DNA from 2 places in the Paraglaciecola sp. QJM3NY_14 genome. Region 1 is predicted to be linked to the other one. Evidence: predicted binding sites of a transcription regulator. Region 1 holds the regulator's gene; the other holds the start of a gene.
The links. Region 1 encodes sigma-54, which starts transcription at its own class of promoters, with help from an activator protein. Its sites were predicted from a motif close to GTTGGCACGNNNNTNGNNT; they were not measured.
Positions count from the first base shown of each region.

Region 2: AC0VYA_RS03670 (PEP-CTERM sorting domain-containing protein) is a predicted target of sigma-54. The motif match lies at 2,442-2,460, and genes of this name have one in related genera.

Region 1 covers NZ_CM149664.1:666,219-674,032, forward strand. The annotation lists gene lptA (lipopolysaccharide transport periplasmic protein LptA) at 1-336, shown strand, start outside; gene lptB (LPS export ABC transporter ATP-binding protein) at 336-1,061, shown strand; gene AC0VYA_RS02915 (RNA polymerase factor sigma-54) at 1,184-2,677, shown strand; gene hpf (ribosome hibernation promoting factor) at 2,703-2,990, shown strand; gene ptsN (PTS IIA-like nitrogen regulatory protein PtsN) at 3,006-3,449, shown strand; gene rapZ (RNase adapter RapZ) at 3,452-4,297, shown strand; gene AC0VYA_RS02935 (HPr family phosphocarrier protein) at 4,294-4,572, shown strand; gene AC0VYA_RS02940 (DNA/RNA non-specific endonuclease) at 4,673-5,443, opposite strand; gene AC0VYA_RS02945 (FAD:protein FMN transferase) at 5,579-6,418, opposite strand; gene AC0VYA_RS02950 (DUF3570 domain-containing protein) at 6,564-7,814, opposite strand, start outside.
Region 2 covers NZ_CM149664.1:839,628-847,441, reverse strand. The annotation lists gene AC0VYA_RS03675 (DNA topoisomerase III) at 1-1,430, shown strand, start outside; gene AC0VYA_RS03670 (PEP-CTERM sorting domain-containing protein) at 1,558-2,376, opposite strand; gene AC0VYA_RS03665 (alpha/beta hydrolase family protein) at 2,792-4,771, shown strand; gene AC0VYA_RS03660 (thioredoxin domain-containing protein) at 4,868-5,083, opposite strand; gene AC0VYA_RS03655 (DMT family transporter) at 5,486-6,460, opposite strand; gene AC0VYA_RS03650 (AraC family transcriptional regulator) at 6,563-7,276, opposite strand; gene AC0VYA_RS03645 (TRAP transporter large permease) at 7,362-7,814, opposite strand, start outside.

The DNA of each region.
Region 1 (7,814 bases):
ACGGGTAGCCCGGCTAAATACTCTCAACAACAAGAGCAAGGGGGCAGTATTGAGGCATCAGCCAATCGCATTGAATATCGCAGAGATTTACGCACACTAACCTTAGAAGGCAATGCACAGCTGAAGCAGAACAATAGCAGTGTAAAGGGTGAGTCGATAGTGTTTAACATGGAACTTGAACAAATTGTCGCGCAAGGAGAGAGCGAGAGTGAAAATAGCGGCCGAGTCACGACTATTTTTCAACCAGCCAAGAAATCAGCGAGCAGTAAAAAGCAAACTGACGCGAAAAAGTCCAGTGATGCTGAAGTCAAACCAAAACAGGATGAAACTCCATAATGGCGACGTTAAAAGCCTCGCATTTGGCTAAATCCTATAAATCACGTCAAGTTGTGCGTGATGTCAGTCTAGAAGTGTCCACTGGCCAAATTGTCGGTTTACTTGGTCCAAACGGTGCAGGTAAAACAACCACGTTTTATATGATTGTCGGTTTGGTTCCCTTAGATAAGGGAGAAATCAGTATTGATCAGCAAGATCTTACCCTACAGCCCATGCACATGCGCGCTCGTTTAGGGATTGGTTACTTACCCCAAGAAGCCTCTATTTTTCGAAAACTGACAGTCCATCAAAACTTGATGGCTATCTTGCAGACACGCAAAGAGCTCAGTGCAGAACAAAGAGAACAGCAAGCGGATTCATTACTCGATGAGTTCAATATAAATCATATTCGTAACAGTGCTGGTATGAGTTTGTCTGGAGGTGAACGCCGCCGGGTAGAAATAGCGCGGGCACTGGCAGCCGATCCAGAATTTATTCTGCTCGATGAGCCGTTTGCCGGTGTTGATCCTATTTCAGTTAATGATATTAAAAAAATTATTCAACATTTACGTGACCGTGGTATTGGTGTTTTGATAACCGACCACAATGTAAGAGAGACACTCGATGTGTGTGAGAAAGCTTACATTGTTAGTCATGGTGAACTCATCGCTTCTGGCACGGCAGAAGAAGTATTAAGTGATCAACGTGTAAGAGATGTATACCTAGGCGAACAATTCAGGCTATAGTTAAGCTGAAAAAGCCGCTCATTTTATCGAGATTATACTCAGGCGCTTGGTGAGACATTTACAGTCAATCGAATCAACCACAGCATATTTTTTAGTTTGCAACGGACAGAATAAAGAAGTAAATGAAACCCTCTTTACAATTAAAATTTAGTCAATCACTCACTATGACGCCACAGTTACAGCAAGCTATTCGTTTGTTGCAATTGTCTACGTTAGATTTACAGCAAGAAATTCAAGAAGCCTTGGATTCCAACCCGCTGTTGGAAGTTGAAGAGCCTACGGATCAGGAATCCGGCGATAGTGCGTTAAATGACAATTCCCTCGACCCGTCTTCTAAAGATACCAATGAAATAGTTGATACTAGCAGTGACAACTTAGACTCAAGTGAAGCGTTCGAGAAAAACGAAATCCCAGAAGACTTACCTACGGATACCACTTGGGATGAGTACATCAGTGCTTCTTCCGCACCTGCCTCTAGCATATCCAGTGGTGCCGGCGGTGATGACGAACAAATCTTTCAAGGCGAAACCACAGATAACATTCAAGATCATTTGCTGTGGCAAATGCGTTTAACCCATTTTAGTGATACCGATGTCGCGATTGCGACAGCGATCATTGATTCTATCGATGAGTCTGGTTATTTAACCATGAGCGCTGAAGACGTTCTGGCCAGCATGGATGATGAAGAAATAGAGCTCGATGAAGTGGAATGCGTACTTAAGCGTATTCAAATGTTCGACCCAATTGGGTCTGGCTCTCGTACACCACAAGAATGCTTGCTAGTGCAATTGCGTCAGTTTGCTCCTGATACACCCTGGTTAGAAGAAGCGAAGACCTTGATTGGAGACTATGCCGACCTTTTGGCAAGCAAGGATTACCGTACTTTGATGCGTAAATCTCGCCTTAAAGAGGATGATTTGCGTGAGGTCATGCGTTTACTAAAAACGCTCAATCCGCGTCCAGGCAGCGCCTTGATCAAAGGTGAAGCAGAATACGTTATACCTGATGTGTCAGTGAGTAAGAAAAATGGCCGTTGGACAGTAGAGCTTAACCCAGACAGCCTACCCAAATTGAACGTTAATCAACAGTATGCTGCAATGAGTCGTAGCGCGAAAAACACCAGTGATAGTCAATTTATTCGCTCACACATGCAAGAAGCCAAATGGTTTATTAAAAGTGTTGAGAGCCGAAACGATACCTTATTGAAAGTGTCAAACTGTATAGTACAGCAGCAAATGGGCTTCTTTGAACATGGGCCTGAGATGATGAAGCCTATGGTACTAAATGACGTAGCCGAAATGGTGGATATGCATGAATCTACAATTTCTCGTGTTACCACCCAAAAATATATGCATACCCCTAGAGGTATATTTGAGCTGAAATATTTCTTCTCGAGCCATGTTGCAACTGAGACAGGCGGAGAGTGCTCGTCAACGGCGATACGCGCATTGATTAAAAAGCTGGTCGCAGCTGAAAAACCAAGCAAGCCGTTAAGTGACAGCAAGATTGCTCAATTGTTGGCCGATCAAGGCATCATGGTCGCTCGGCGAACAATAGCAAAGTACCGGGAATCTCTGATGATACCCCCGTCGAACCAACGAAAAAGCCTATTGTAGGCTGATTAAAGAAGGAAGAGGCGATATGCAAATTAATATTACTGGTCACCATGTGGATGTAACCGATTCACTAAAAGATTATGTCGATACTAAATTTACCAAGCTCGAGCGACACTTCGATCAGATCAACAATGTTCACGTCATTCTCAATGTAGAAAAGCTCAACCAAAAAGCGGAAGCGACAATACATTTGAATGGGGCAGATGTATTTGCCACCATGGAACACAACGACATGTATGCGGCAATAGATGGCCTAATCGATAAACTCGATCGGCAAGTTATCAAGCATAAAGAAAAAGCTAAACGCCATTAACCCATCAGGTAAATAATGGAAATATCAAATATTCTTCACCCTGACTGCGTCGTATGCGCAGTTCAGGGGTCTAGCAAAAAGCGCATTTTAGAGCTTATTAGTCAATTGGCATCTGAGCACCTTGTTGAAGTAGACCAAGCGACCATTTTATCCAGTTTAGCGGGGCGCGAGAAAATGGGGTGTACGGGCATTGGTGGTGGTATAGCACTGCCACATGGCCGTATAAAAGGGCTAGAGTCCGCCCTAGGCGTGCTTGTAACGTGCCAACCTCCGGTCCAGTATGACGCCATCGATAACATGCCAGTGGATATCTTCTTTGCTATTTTAGTACCAGAGGAAAAGGCCCAAGAGCACCTACAAACCTTGTCGGCGATAGCCAAAAAATTCGTTGATAAAGACATTTTAAATCGTTTGCGCAGTGCAACCACAGACCAAGAATTATTTCAGGTACTCAGTTAATTATGAAGCTTATTATCATCAGTGGGCGTTCAGGCTCAGGGAAGTCCATCGTTTTACGTTCACTGGAAGATTTAGGCTATTACTGCGTTGATAATATCCCCGTCAATTTATTGCCTACTTTGACCCATACCGTCGCTGACGAGTACGATCAGGTCGCGGTCAGCATTGACGTGCGAAATTTACCCAAAGATCCCAACGAATTGGTGGAAATACTCGACTACTTGCCGTCAACGTGGGAAATGACCATATTGTATTTGGATGCCAGCGATGACGTACTGATTAAGCGTTTCAGTGAAACCCGCCGCTTGCACCCGTTGTCTAAGCAAAACAAATCCTTGTCTGGTGCTATTCAAGCAGAAAGCCAGTTATTGGCGCCGATAGCCGAACGTGCAGATTTATATATAGACACAGATCAATTATCAATTCACCAGCTGGCCGAATTGGTGCGCGAGCGAATATTAGGTAAAAAAAGCTCGCGCTTAGTTTTGGTTTTTGAAAGCTTTGGTTTTAAACACGGTATTCCTAAAGATGCGGATTATGTATTTGATGCGCGTTTCTTACCCAACCCGCACTGGGAGCCAGATTTAAAACCCCTTACTGGACTTGATTCCCCCGTCGAGATTTTTCTTGGCTCACAACCTATAGTCACTAAATTTATTTGGCAAATTCAGAATCTGATTTCTACTTGGTTACCACATTTAGAACGTAATAATCGTAGTTATGTGACAATCGCCATCGGGTGTACTGGCGGTCAGCACCGCTCTGTGTACGTAGTGGAAATGTTAGCCAAAACATTTAGTACCTCGCACCCTGATGTGCAAATACGTCATCGCGAGTTAAACCGATGAGTGAGCGATTAGAAAAAACCCTACTCATAGTGAACAAGTTAGGGCTGCATGCCAGAGCGGCGACTCAATTGGTTAAGCTTGCGAATCAATTTGAAGCTGAAGTCACTATTGTTCAGGATGATAAAAGTGCCTCAGCAAGCAGTGTGCTGGGCCTAATGATGTTAGAGAGTTGCCAAGGCAAAGAAATTCAAGTGATATCTGAAGGGAAAGACGCGCGCCAAGCGATGGATGCTGTTGAAGAGCTTATTGTCGGAAAATTCAACGAAAGCGAGTAATCAGCCAGATTCCATGCAACGTGCACTTCAATTTAGACTTTTTCCACTCATCTCGACTTTCTACTCATTCACTATTTTTTTGAAACGCGCGGTTGGGTTATCAGCAACCCAATTGGCTGCTTAATCCACCTAAACGCGCTTCAACCGCATATTCTTTGCTGCCCTTCATTTCTGGGAATATATTCAGACCGCTGCGACTTTCTACGTTATCAATCGTGACTTCTTTACTGCAGTAGTCATCGGCTCTCGCGCTATTTTGCTCCATGACATAGGCGGACGCTCTAACATAACCCGCTTGGTTTGTTGTCGCGACAATTTTGAAGTAGCCAGAAGGAATAGTGTGGCTTTCATCTGCACCTGGAAGCGTAGCAAAAAAGCTTTCATATAGCGGGCCTGTTACTACATACACGGACTCTCCGCTGCGCGCTAAAACGCGCACTGCAGACTCTAATCGGACCCATGGGCCTTGATTCAAATTAGAGCTTTGGGGGGTAATGTTTGATAGATAGTTTGTACTGCGCCAATCTGCGGTATTGCTCACACTTGCCAATGGAACTTGGTGTCCTCGATCGGTACGGATGAGAGCGTGAGCATCTTTATAATCAGCGGCTTCTAGCGTGTTCTCGCGCTTTAAGTCTGGATCAGAGCGCCAACTGCGTGAACGACTAGGACCATCTATCGTTTGCGTGGTCACTTTATATGCGGCCCAATCGGCAAACTTCGTTTGCTGATTATTGCTTATGGTGTAAATGGCGCGCTCAAGTAAGTCGTTGCTGTCAGGAGCACCTGTCGGGCAGCCTAAAGAGCTACACACATTGGCGTCCCCGGCATTACAGACAAATGCCAGTATTAATACAAGGTAGGACTTCATTAACGTTACTCGGGTTAAACTCTACACGTACATCAGTGCGTAGATCATACCTCAAGAGCGCAATAAAACCGTTACACTTATATGAAATTATTCAGTGAATTTAATGGCTTAATAATATTGATGGCAGGAGTCAGTTCACCAATAACACCAATGCTTTTGCTGCTGATCTTGTAAGAAGTGTTCGGCCTCTGTGCCTTGCAATAATGCCATGGTTGCTAACATGCCGGATTGAATACAAAAGTCAGTGGCTACGGTCACAGAGCGGGGGGCCCCAGAAACAGGATAACCGGTTTTGGGGCTCAATATATGACTATAGCGAACACCGTTGTGGACAATAAAGCGCCGTGTATCTCCGCTGGTGGCTAACCCACCGGACGCTATCTTCACTAACGCGCTTTTAGCTGAATCACCCTTGACGTGAGGGCGTTCAATACCTACTTGCCAATACGCCTCATGGTGCCTTGGTTGGGTAACTTGAATATCCCCGCCAAAATTAACCAACACAGAGGTATCCGGTGCCAATTGCATACACAATTTGGCCGCTGAATCCACAGCATATTCTTTACCAATGCCGCCAAAATCTAACTCGAACCCTCTGGGTAGGCGAATCTGTTGCTGAGTAAATTGCACATTTTGCCAGCCAATGTATTGCAATACTTCGCTGACGTGCTCCGAACGTGGAAATTGACCTTTCCCGGTGAAATCCCATATCTTTCGTAGTACGCCAGACGTTAAATCAAACATGCCATCGCTTAGTTCGAAACACGTTTGCCCGAAGGCGAGCAATCGATGTGTTTCTTGATCTATATCGACCCATTTTCCATGGCTATTGTTTATCTGATGAACTAGGTTGCCAACAATATAGCGACTGTACTTTTGCTCGATCCGTTTCGTTTGCAAGACAACTTCTTGTAGTAAGCGATTGGCGAGCAATTGATTCGGGGTTTCAATAAGCAATTCACATGGACTGGCCATGCAAAAGAAGTGACCATGGTAATAGTCACTTTTAGCTATTAGGGCGGGAGCTTGACTCAAGGTTGTCCTACTTAGTTATGCGTTGATTTTTGGTGGGTGAATTCGCTATACATCCTACGCCAATATACCTTGAGCCAATCTCATATCAAAAGCTATAGCTAACCTGAGCAATAATGGCATCGATACTTGGGTAAAGATCTAGGCCTTGCAAAGCGCCTGGTTCATCGAACCCCGCATCTTTTGGACTCTGCTGATAATATTCCAGCCGAACCGCCCACTCGCGACCATTATCTAAGGTTTGTCCATACTTAAGGCCAATGGTGTACGCGGTCATTTCACCTAAACGATAATCTGCGCTGGCCACTGACGGTAGCAGTGAGCCTGCAAGCAAAAATGGCTGATAGAAATCTGCGGCGCTCTGCTGATAATAACGAAAGTGCGGTTGGATATAGCTGTTATCGGTTAGCTTCACTCTGAACCTGGAGTCCAGTGTATGCGAGTCAATATCCCAGTCATCGGTCGCATAACGATAAGAGACATCGGCAATACCGTAATCTGAGGCGTATTTGGTTTGCCAGTAGACACTTTGTTTAGTGCGCTTATCTGGTCGATTCTCGTGCAAAATATCCTGAGTAACACCTTCAGTGTTGACCACACTTAATAGTTTGTACGGGTCAGTGAGGTAACCATCAGCAACAGAATAACTGTAGTTAAATTGCATTAACATACGGCGATTGATTACCTGAGTCACACTCAAAAGTAAATCTACCGTATTTTTATCTTTGCTATCAGTGGTTCTGGTAGCATTAAATGCCGTTTCAAATGCGCTTTCATCGCTGAATTGACCGTTGTTGACCACCATTGTGGAAAGTCCGATCGGCGCTTCGCCAACAGGATCAATGCTGTCGTATTGGTAAGACACACCGGCAGAAAGGGTGGTGTTTTTTTGATTAAAGTCACGGGCCAGTGAGCCATTAACACCCAAGGATAAATAATCGTACTCTTTTGAGAGATGCACGCCTGTGCTACCTGTTATGTTCTCCCATAGGGGTTGGGTCCACTGTGCACTGAGCTGAACGCGGGTATCTTTAAAGGTATCATCTAACGGCGTTTCACCAGCATTGACCACGTACTGACCGTTGCCAGATGGGCGAGTAAAGGTTTGTACGTCTTGTTGGGCGACAGCGCCTGACGCTGAGGCGCCTGTGAGAGTATCGATGGCTATTTTGCCATTGAATATGTGTTCGTCGCCAAAATCTTTATTAGCGTTAAACACTCCCTCACCTAACTGCACTCTGTCGGTTTCACCGTAATAGAGTATGGCGGTGTCGAACTGCCATTCGTTAGCTTGTGTGTTTTCTTGGGCTTGTACACCTGAATTGAGCAGCGCGCAGGC
Region 2 (7,814 bases), 170 kb from region 1:
GGTTATATGGGCTTAACTTAACCCGTGCTTACACTCTGCTCGGCCAGCGCGGCGGCTACTCAGGTGTGCTGTCGGTCGGCAGAGTACAAACCCCAGTACTGGGTTTAGTGGTCAGGCGGGATGCAGAAATAGCCCAGTTTGAGTCGAAACCCTTCTATGAAGTCATGGCGACACTCGCCACTCAAACCGAGCAACCATCCCAAACGTTCACCGCTAAATGGCAGCCAAGTGCAGCTTGCGAGCCTTATCAGGATCAAGAAGGCCGCGTGATTGTTAAGAAACTCGCAGAAACCGTGGTCAATAAAACGCGGGGCCAACCTGGCGTCGTTGAATCTTATACGGTGAAGGATAAACAAAGTCCGCCTCCCCTGCCCTACAACCTGTCAGCACTGCAAATTGATGCGTCGAAACGCTTTAACTTGTCACCTAAGGCAGTATTGAATGTGTGCCAGTCGTTGTACGAGCGTCACCAGTTAATTACCTACCCTCGCTCTGATTCGCGTTATTTACCCATGGAGCATTTCAGCGAAGCGCCAAAAGTATTAAGCGCCATTAAAGCCAATGTCCCAGAGCAGCAAAGTGCCGTGGATAATGCGAATAGTAAATTGAAATCAAAAGCATGGAACGATAGCAAAGTAGATGCTCACCATGCGATTATTCCCACCTCTCGCAACAAGGCCATATCAAACTTAAGTGGCGATGAGGCGAAAATTTATCAATTGATTGCTACCCAGTACATCATGCAGTTTTATGGCCCCCATAAGTATCAAGAACAAGTAGCCGTGGTGACGATCGCTGGGGGGACCTTTGTAGCCAAAGCAAAAGCCACCACAGATATGGGCTGGTTGGTATTAACCAAGCAAAACGGCGTAGCGACATCAGAGAACGGCCAAACAAAAAACGAACCTGCATTACCAACCTTGGTGAAAGGCCAAGCGCTCGATTGTGCTGACTCTCAGCTAGTGGAAAAGCAAACCTCGCCCCCTAAACACTTCACCGAAGCGACCTTACTTGCCGCCATGACAGGCATCGCCCGCTATGTGCAAGACGCTAGCATCAAGAAAATTCTTAAAGACACAGACGGTTTAGGCACAGAGGCAACCAGAGCCTCGATTATTGATTTATTGTTTAAACGACAGTTTATGCAAAAAAGTGGCAAGGAAATACACGCCACACCCACGGGCAAGGCGCTGATATATGCCCTGCCCAGCGAATCAACCCAACCCGATATGACCGCTATATGGGAGGCCAATTTGGATAAAATTTCCCAATGTAAAATGCGTTATCAAGATTTTATGCAACCTCTTACGCACACCATTGGTGAGTTAATTAACGCCAGTCAGCGCATCGATACCAGTCAGTTTGCAGGCCTTGCCTCAACCAAACCTGCGTACAAAAAGAAGTGGCGTAAGAAGAAAAAGGCCAGTTAGTATGCTTCTCTATAAAAGCCGCTAGCGCATATATAGAAACCGCTAGCGCATGGTGACGCTAGCGGTTTCTTATGTTTTGCAGATGCCGCAAAATAGCAATCCGCAAATGTTAATCACAGAATTATGACTATTTACGACGACGTAACGCGATGCCGAATAAACCTAGCGCTAGCAAAGCTAACGAGCCTGGAGCAGGTACGTTGGTTGCGTCAGGAGTTGTGGTTACGTTAGTTGGTGTAATGCCATTGGCAAAAACGGTAGCTGAGCCTTCAACGTCTAATATCCCATACAAAGATGAGCGAGGTCCATCGCCGTAGAATTTGAATCCTCCCCAGCTTTGACCATATTCTAATGCACCATCAAAGTAGCTATACCAATTCAACGTATTTTCTCCGTCCTCAAAGAAGTCATCAATATCACCGTACAAATCTTGAGCGGTATTCACTTCATCTTCATAACCGTATAATTTTTGTGTTTGCCAATTAGAGGCATCGATCGTCATCGCATTGTAGCTCACGTATTGATTTCCAACCCAAGCATCAAGTTCTTCATCAATCCATGCGACGGTGTCCACATTGGTTATACCAAAACCCACTAATGTACTGTTCTCTAGATTATTGGTCACTGTGTATGTTCCAACCCCTTTACCTGCATAATCAGGTTCGATGTCACCATCATCACCGCCACCGCAAGGTATTGGGGAAAGAATAGTATCATCACAAATTATCCCTAAAGTTGGCGAGTCAAGACGTTGCACAGTATTACTTCGCTCAGAGTTTAGCGCGGTGCTTGCCTCAGAATTTACCTCAGAACTCGGCTCAAACGTTTCGGTAAAATAAATACCGTTCAGGTTATCCACATCATCGATCAGTGAGGCATTAGCATGAACGCTAGATAAAGTGAGACCAAGAACTAGGAATATTTTATTTAAAGATATCAATTTCATTACTGCTTCCATATGAATTATAAGTACTTTTTAAGTGCATCGGGATAATTTGACGCGTCGGCCTTAAGCAATAAACCAGCCAATAAAATAAGTTATCACTAATCAACAACTTAAATGACATTCAATTTTGCAGTGTAAAGAAGTCCGACAAGTTAAATAAATGATTATTATAGGTATTTATCATATGAAGCTATTTACTATGACCAATCTAAAATTAGGAATATTAAATTCCAAACTATCGTTTCTTGGATGCCTCAAATAGAACACAAATATCAGGCTGACTCAGGCGCTGTAAGTACAGCCAAATTAAATACCCCATAGTCGCAGTATCCATTTGACTACAATATCTTAAAGACAGTGTTAGTATCGGCAATGGAGTACTTATTGAAGGAGCAGTAAAATGATAAGGAGTGTTATGTCTATTCAAATTGCCGTTTTGGCATTATTGAGCGTGTTGCTCATCTTACCGGCTCACGGTATTGAGTTACCCTCAACCCAGTACAGTCGGCTACCGTTAGTCGTAAAGCCCGATATATCCCCCAATGGCGAGCGTGTCGCTTTTATCAAAAATTATATCAACCCTGAATTATCGGTCCTGTCGGTTTTAGACTTGAAAACCAATAAAGTAAAAATGTTGGTCAAATCAGACAATGAAGACGTCAAAGTAAATTGGTTTACCTGGGCCAATGAAAAAACCTTAATAGTGAGCTTGCGTTTCGCCAGTAGAGAAAGATCGGTCAAATTTACCGAAACCCGTTTGCTCGCTATCGATGTGGACGGTGAAGAAGTAGTACAGCGTAACTTATTTAGACCGAAATCTGGCCGTTCAAGAGAGCGTAGATCGCAGTTTCAAGACACGGTAGTGTCCTTTTTACCAGATGACCCTGAGCATATATTGATCGCCCTTGATCTTGATGTGGCCAACGTGCCATCGGTCTACAAATTAAATATTAACACGCGCAAAAGGGTGCGGATTGAAAAGGGCAAAATGCAAGTGCGTAGCTGGATGGCAGACCGTCAAGGTAACGTGCGCTTAGGTGAATCGCTTAGCTATAAATCTGGTGATGCGTCAATTCGTTACCGCTTGCCTGGCGAGGATAACTGGGAAATGATGTTCGAACACAACGCCCTCGAAGAAGTGAGCATTAATCCGCTAGGCTTCGCTAATGATCCTAATATATTGTTCTATAGCGCTTATAAAGGTGACAAAAAGGCCTTGTATAAAATAAACCTTTTTACGCAAGTATCAACGTTGGTGTTCGAGGATCCTGACTATGATGTGGACGGCTCTCTTATCTACTCTACGAAGCTCAACGATGTCATTGGCATCCGCCATGCGAATAGCCCGACCGGCAGAATTTACTGGGATGAGAGCTATCAGCGCTTTCAATCGGCATTAGATTACGCCCTACCCGATACCAGTAATTATCTAATTGATTTTAGTGCCAACGAAGAAACTTACCTACTTTACACAGAAAGTGACTTCATTCCCGGTGCCTATTTTTTAGGAAATCGGCTTCAAAAGTCGCTAGTCATGCTCTTCGAACAATATCCCGGTTTACAAGATGTCACTCCGTCTAACCATAAGTTAGTCACTTATACCGCACGGGATAACACCGAAATTGAAGGCTATCTGACCTTGCCCAATGAAGCCAGCGGACCATTTGCAACAATACTTCACCCTCATGGTGGCCCTGGTGTCCGTCAGTATGACGGCTTTGATTATTGGACTTCTTTTTTCACCAATCGTGGTTACGCCGTATTTCGCCCGAACTTTCGCGGTTCTTCTGGCTATGGCAAACAATTTGCTGATAGCCAAATGCGAGGCTGGGGCCTGACGATGCAAGATGACATCACTGACGCCACGAAATGGCTGATAGAAGAAAAAATTGCTGATCCAGCCCGTATTTGTATCGTTGGTGCCAGTTATGGAGGCTACGCGGCTGCAATGGCTGCGGTAAAAAGCCCAGATCTATTTCAGTGTGCGATTAGCTTTGCTGGTGTGATGGACTTAGAACGCTTAGTCAGCAAGAGCCGTTATTTTTTGAACAAGAAGTTCGTGAAGAAACAAATCGGCGAAGATGAAGACGACCTAGAAGCTCGTTCGCCTTATCATAACGCCCAGCACATCAAAATTCCTATGCTATTACTACACGGTGAGGATGACCGAGTCGTTGATGTATACCAAAGCCGAGAGATGTTTGAAGAGCTCGAAGATTTGAACAAAGATGTTAACTACGTTGAGCTGAAAAATGGCGATCATTATCTATCTATCCAGCGCAATCGCCATCGGTTATTTGCCGAGATGGACACCTTCTTGAAGGCACATTTAGGTGTCGCGACAACCAGTGAAAAAACAGCGACAAACCGCACTGCTCAGACACCCAATGAATAAGTCTGTGCGTTAGCAGATAATAGGCAATAACGGTCGTACGAAGCACGCACTAGGCGTGCTTTATACTTTCACGCAAAGCAACCGTTCATGCCGTTATCATTTTACCCGCTCACTCACGTCATTAATGGCCAGTTCAGCGCCTTCTTTTTGATAAGCCCTCTGGCACCACTTCTCTAGTAAATCGGGGACGGCTTCCCTAGGTCTGCGCGACTTAACGCGCTTTTCGCTGCAGCCTATGTGGCGATTAAACAATACGGAGGGAACTAGCATAGCTTGTAAAATGGCTTCGTCTGCGACACTCTCATCTAACAACCGGGGCGCCTTGGCGGACTATTCACTGGTGCGCAATTGGCTTCGGGCGGTCAAATTTACCGCGGCGAACACGCCCAATAACGGTAGGCGTGTCCAGCCTTCGTCTAGGTATTCGATATTCTCTTGCTGGTAAGTGCATATTAAATGCTCTTCAAAAGATTACCTGATATGGCGTGACGAGCCTTATGTGATGCTGTGACATATAACCACCATAGGGATGGTTTTCCTGCTTCTGAAAATTGGTTACATAGGATGATGGGCGTTTTGGTTATATTTTCACTGCAGTTAAGACACTGTGATTTTCAGTGAACAGCATCGCATCACATTTGAAATTTCATATATATGAAATTTCAAATTTAATTCTAGAAAGTCCATTCAGAACTAGATGTAAGCGCGTCAGACTCAAGCTGTAGCACTGCTCTTCATAGCGACAGTAGCGACTGGTTGTTTCTCGGTGGCTTGAATGAATAAGCACAGCATGATCAACAACATACCAAACCAGCCCAGCGGTGAAATCACTTCACCGACAATCAGTACGGCCAGTATTGCTGCTACCACTGGCTCCATTAAGGTGAGCAACGAGGCGCTACTCGCTTTGATATGGCGCAAGCCATACCCAAAGGCGATATAGCCTAACGTCATGGGGATCAACGCCATATACAGTGATACAAGGGTATTACCTGGAGAGCTAAACAAGTTATCCCCAGTGAAGAATAACGACGGTAACAACACCATAGCGCCTAACCCAAAAATGCTTCCCATGGCAGCTTGTGAATGCACGCCCTTGTCGATCATGGTGCGCGCGGCCCAAGAGTAAAACGCATACGTTAGGCCGGCTAATAATCCTAATGCAATCCCCCATACTTGTCGCTGCTGGGCTACTTGCTCTTCTGACACCCCATTAAACGCTATTTCAGTCGCGTGCGGTTCGCCATAAGCAAGTAACGCGATCCCAATCAAGCCAATCAGAACACTGATCAACCAGCGCTTCGTTAGATGAAACGCTTTGCTAAAAAGACACTCCAACAAGGCAGCAAATAAAGGCGCACTAGCAATGGAAACAACCGTACCTACCGCCACACCCGCCATGCGCATGGAACTATAAAATGCCAATGGATAAATCGCCAAAGCCAATGCACTCAAGAGCAGTAGTGTTTTTTGTTGCAACAGGTTGGCTAAATTAGCTTTTAGTTTACGACGGGCTAATACAGCTAGCATCATTCCCCCCACACCCATCGCAAAAGCCCCTATCCCTAATGGGCTGATACTGGGTGCGAAGCTTGCTGCCACGCCTGTTGTGCCCCAGAGCACAGAAGCAAATAAAATAGCCATTACTCCGTATTGATATTGAGTAAAGCCTCCGCGCATCGCCAACATTTTCCTATTCCGTTTTGAGCAAATCGTGAGAGAAGCATAAACAATTGGCAAACTGATTACTTTGCCAAAAAGACGCAAGGCTTGTTTAAAAAGACGTGATTATTAGGTTTGTGCAAATGCCCGAGGCGATAACCCAGTGTACACAGAGAAACGCCGACTAAAGGCCGAAAGGTCGCCATAGCCCACTTTTTCAGCCACAAGCTGCACTGGCAAGTCAGTATGCGCTAACAAGGCTTTGGCCTTTTCCATTCGAAGCCCAGTAATGTACTGCTGAGCACTCATGGAAAAGCTGGCTTTAAAGCGCTTTTTGAATTGCGTTGGGCTTAAGCAAGCCAGCGCGGATAGCGTATCAATGCTCATAGGCTGTTCAAGATGTTCATTGATCCAGCCTTGTACTATACGCATTTGTTTATCAAGGGTATGCATTGCCCGTTGCTGACTCAGCAACATACTAAAAACATCGAGAATAGAATGCTCAATACCGCTATCGATCTGATGCTGTAATTGCTTTTCAACAAACAATAAAAAACTTATCAAAGGCGGGGAAATAGAAAATACAGCCAGTCCACTTTCAAGTAAGTGGGCGGGTAATGTGGCTAAGTCGGCCACCATAAAACGTGCAGCTTCATCCGCTTTGAAACCATGTTCTGTGCCACTAGGCACAACCACACATTCCCCCACGGTCACTTTGCCTGTGTAGCTAAGCATATCAATCACTATGCTGCCTTGCACGGGCAGCACCAGCTGATGGTGGTTGTGGTGTACATGGCTTTGAAGTTGCTTGGTGTAAGCACGGATACTCAGGCTGTTGTTCATAACGGCAATGCATCGTAAAAACGGAAAAACAGTATAACGTTAGTTTCTTAGAGTTTGAAAGCGTGCCATTTTGGTAAGGTTGCCGCTATGGGTATAACACCGAAGGAAGCCACGTTGTCAGTCCCGGTATAAAGGTGACCAGCATCAATACGATGAGTAAGGGTACCAAAAAGGGCAAGGTTGCTCGGGCGCATGTTTCAAAAGGAACGTCGGTGACCCGAGATAGCACATACAACACCATGCCTACAGGAGGCGTCAGTAACCCGATCATTAGATTGAGCACCATCATCACCCCGAAATGCAAGGGATCAACCCCTAAACTGACAGCAATGGGCAGCAGCACTGGCGTCAAAATGGTGATGGCAGCAATTGTCTCCATAAAGCATCCGACGATGAACAAAATGAGCGTCATCAATAATAATATCGTGACTTTATTATCGGTAAACGCCAACATCCACTGGGTGAAATCAGTGGTGATATGCTGTGTGGTTAACACCCATGAAAAAGCAGCCGCAGCCCCAATGATCAGCATGATAAT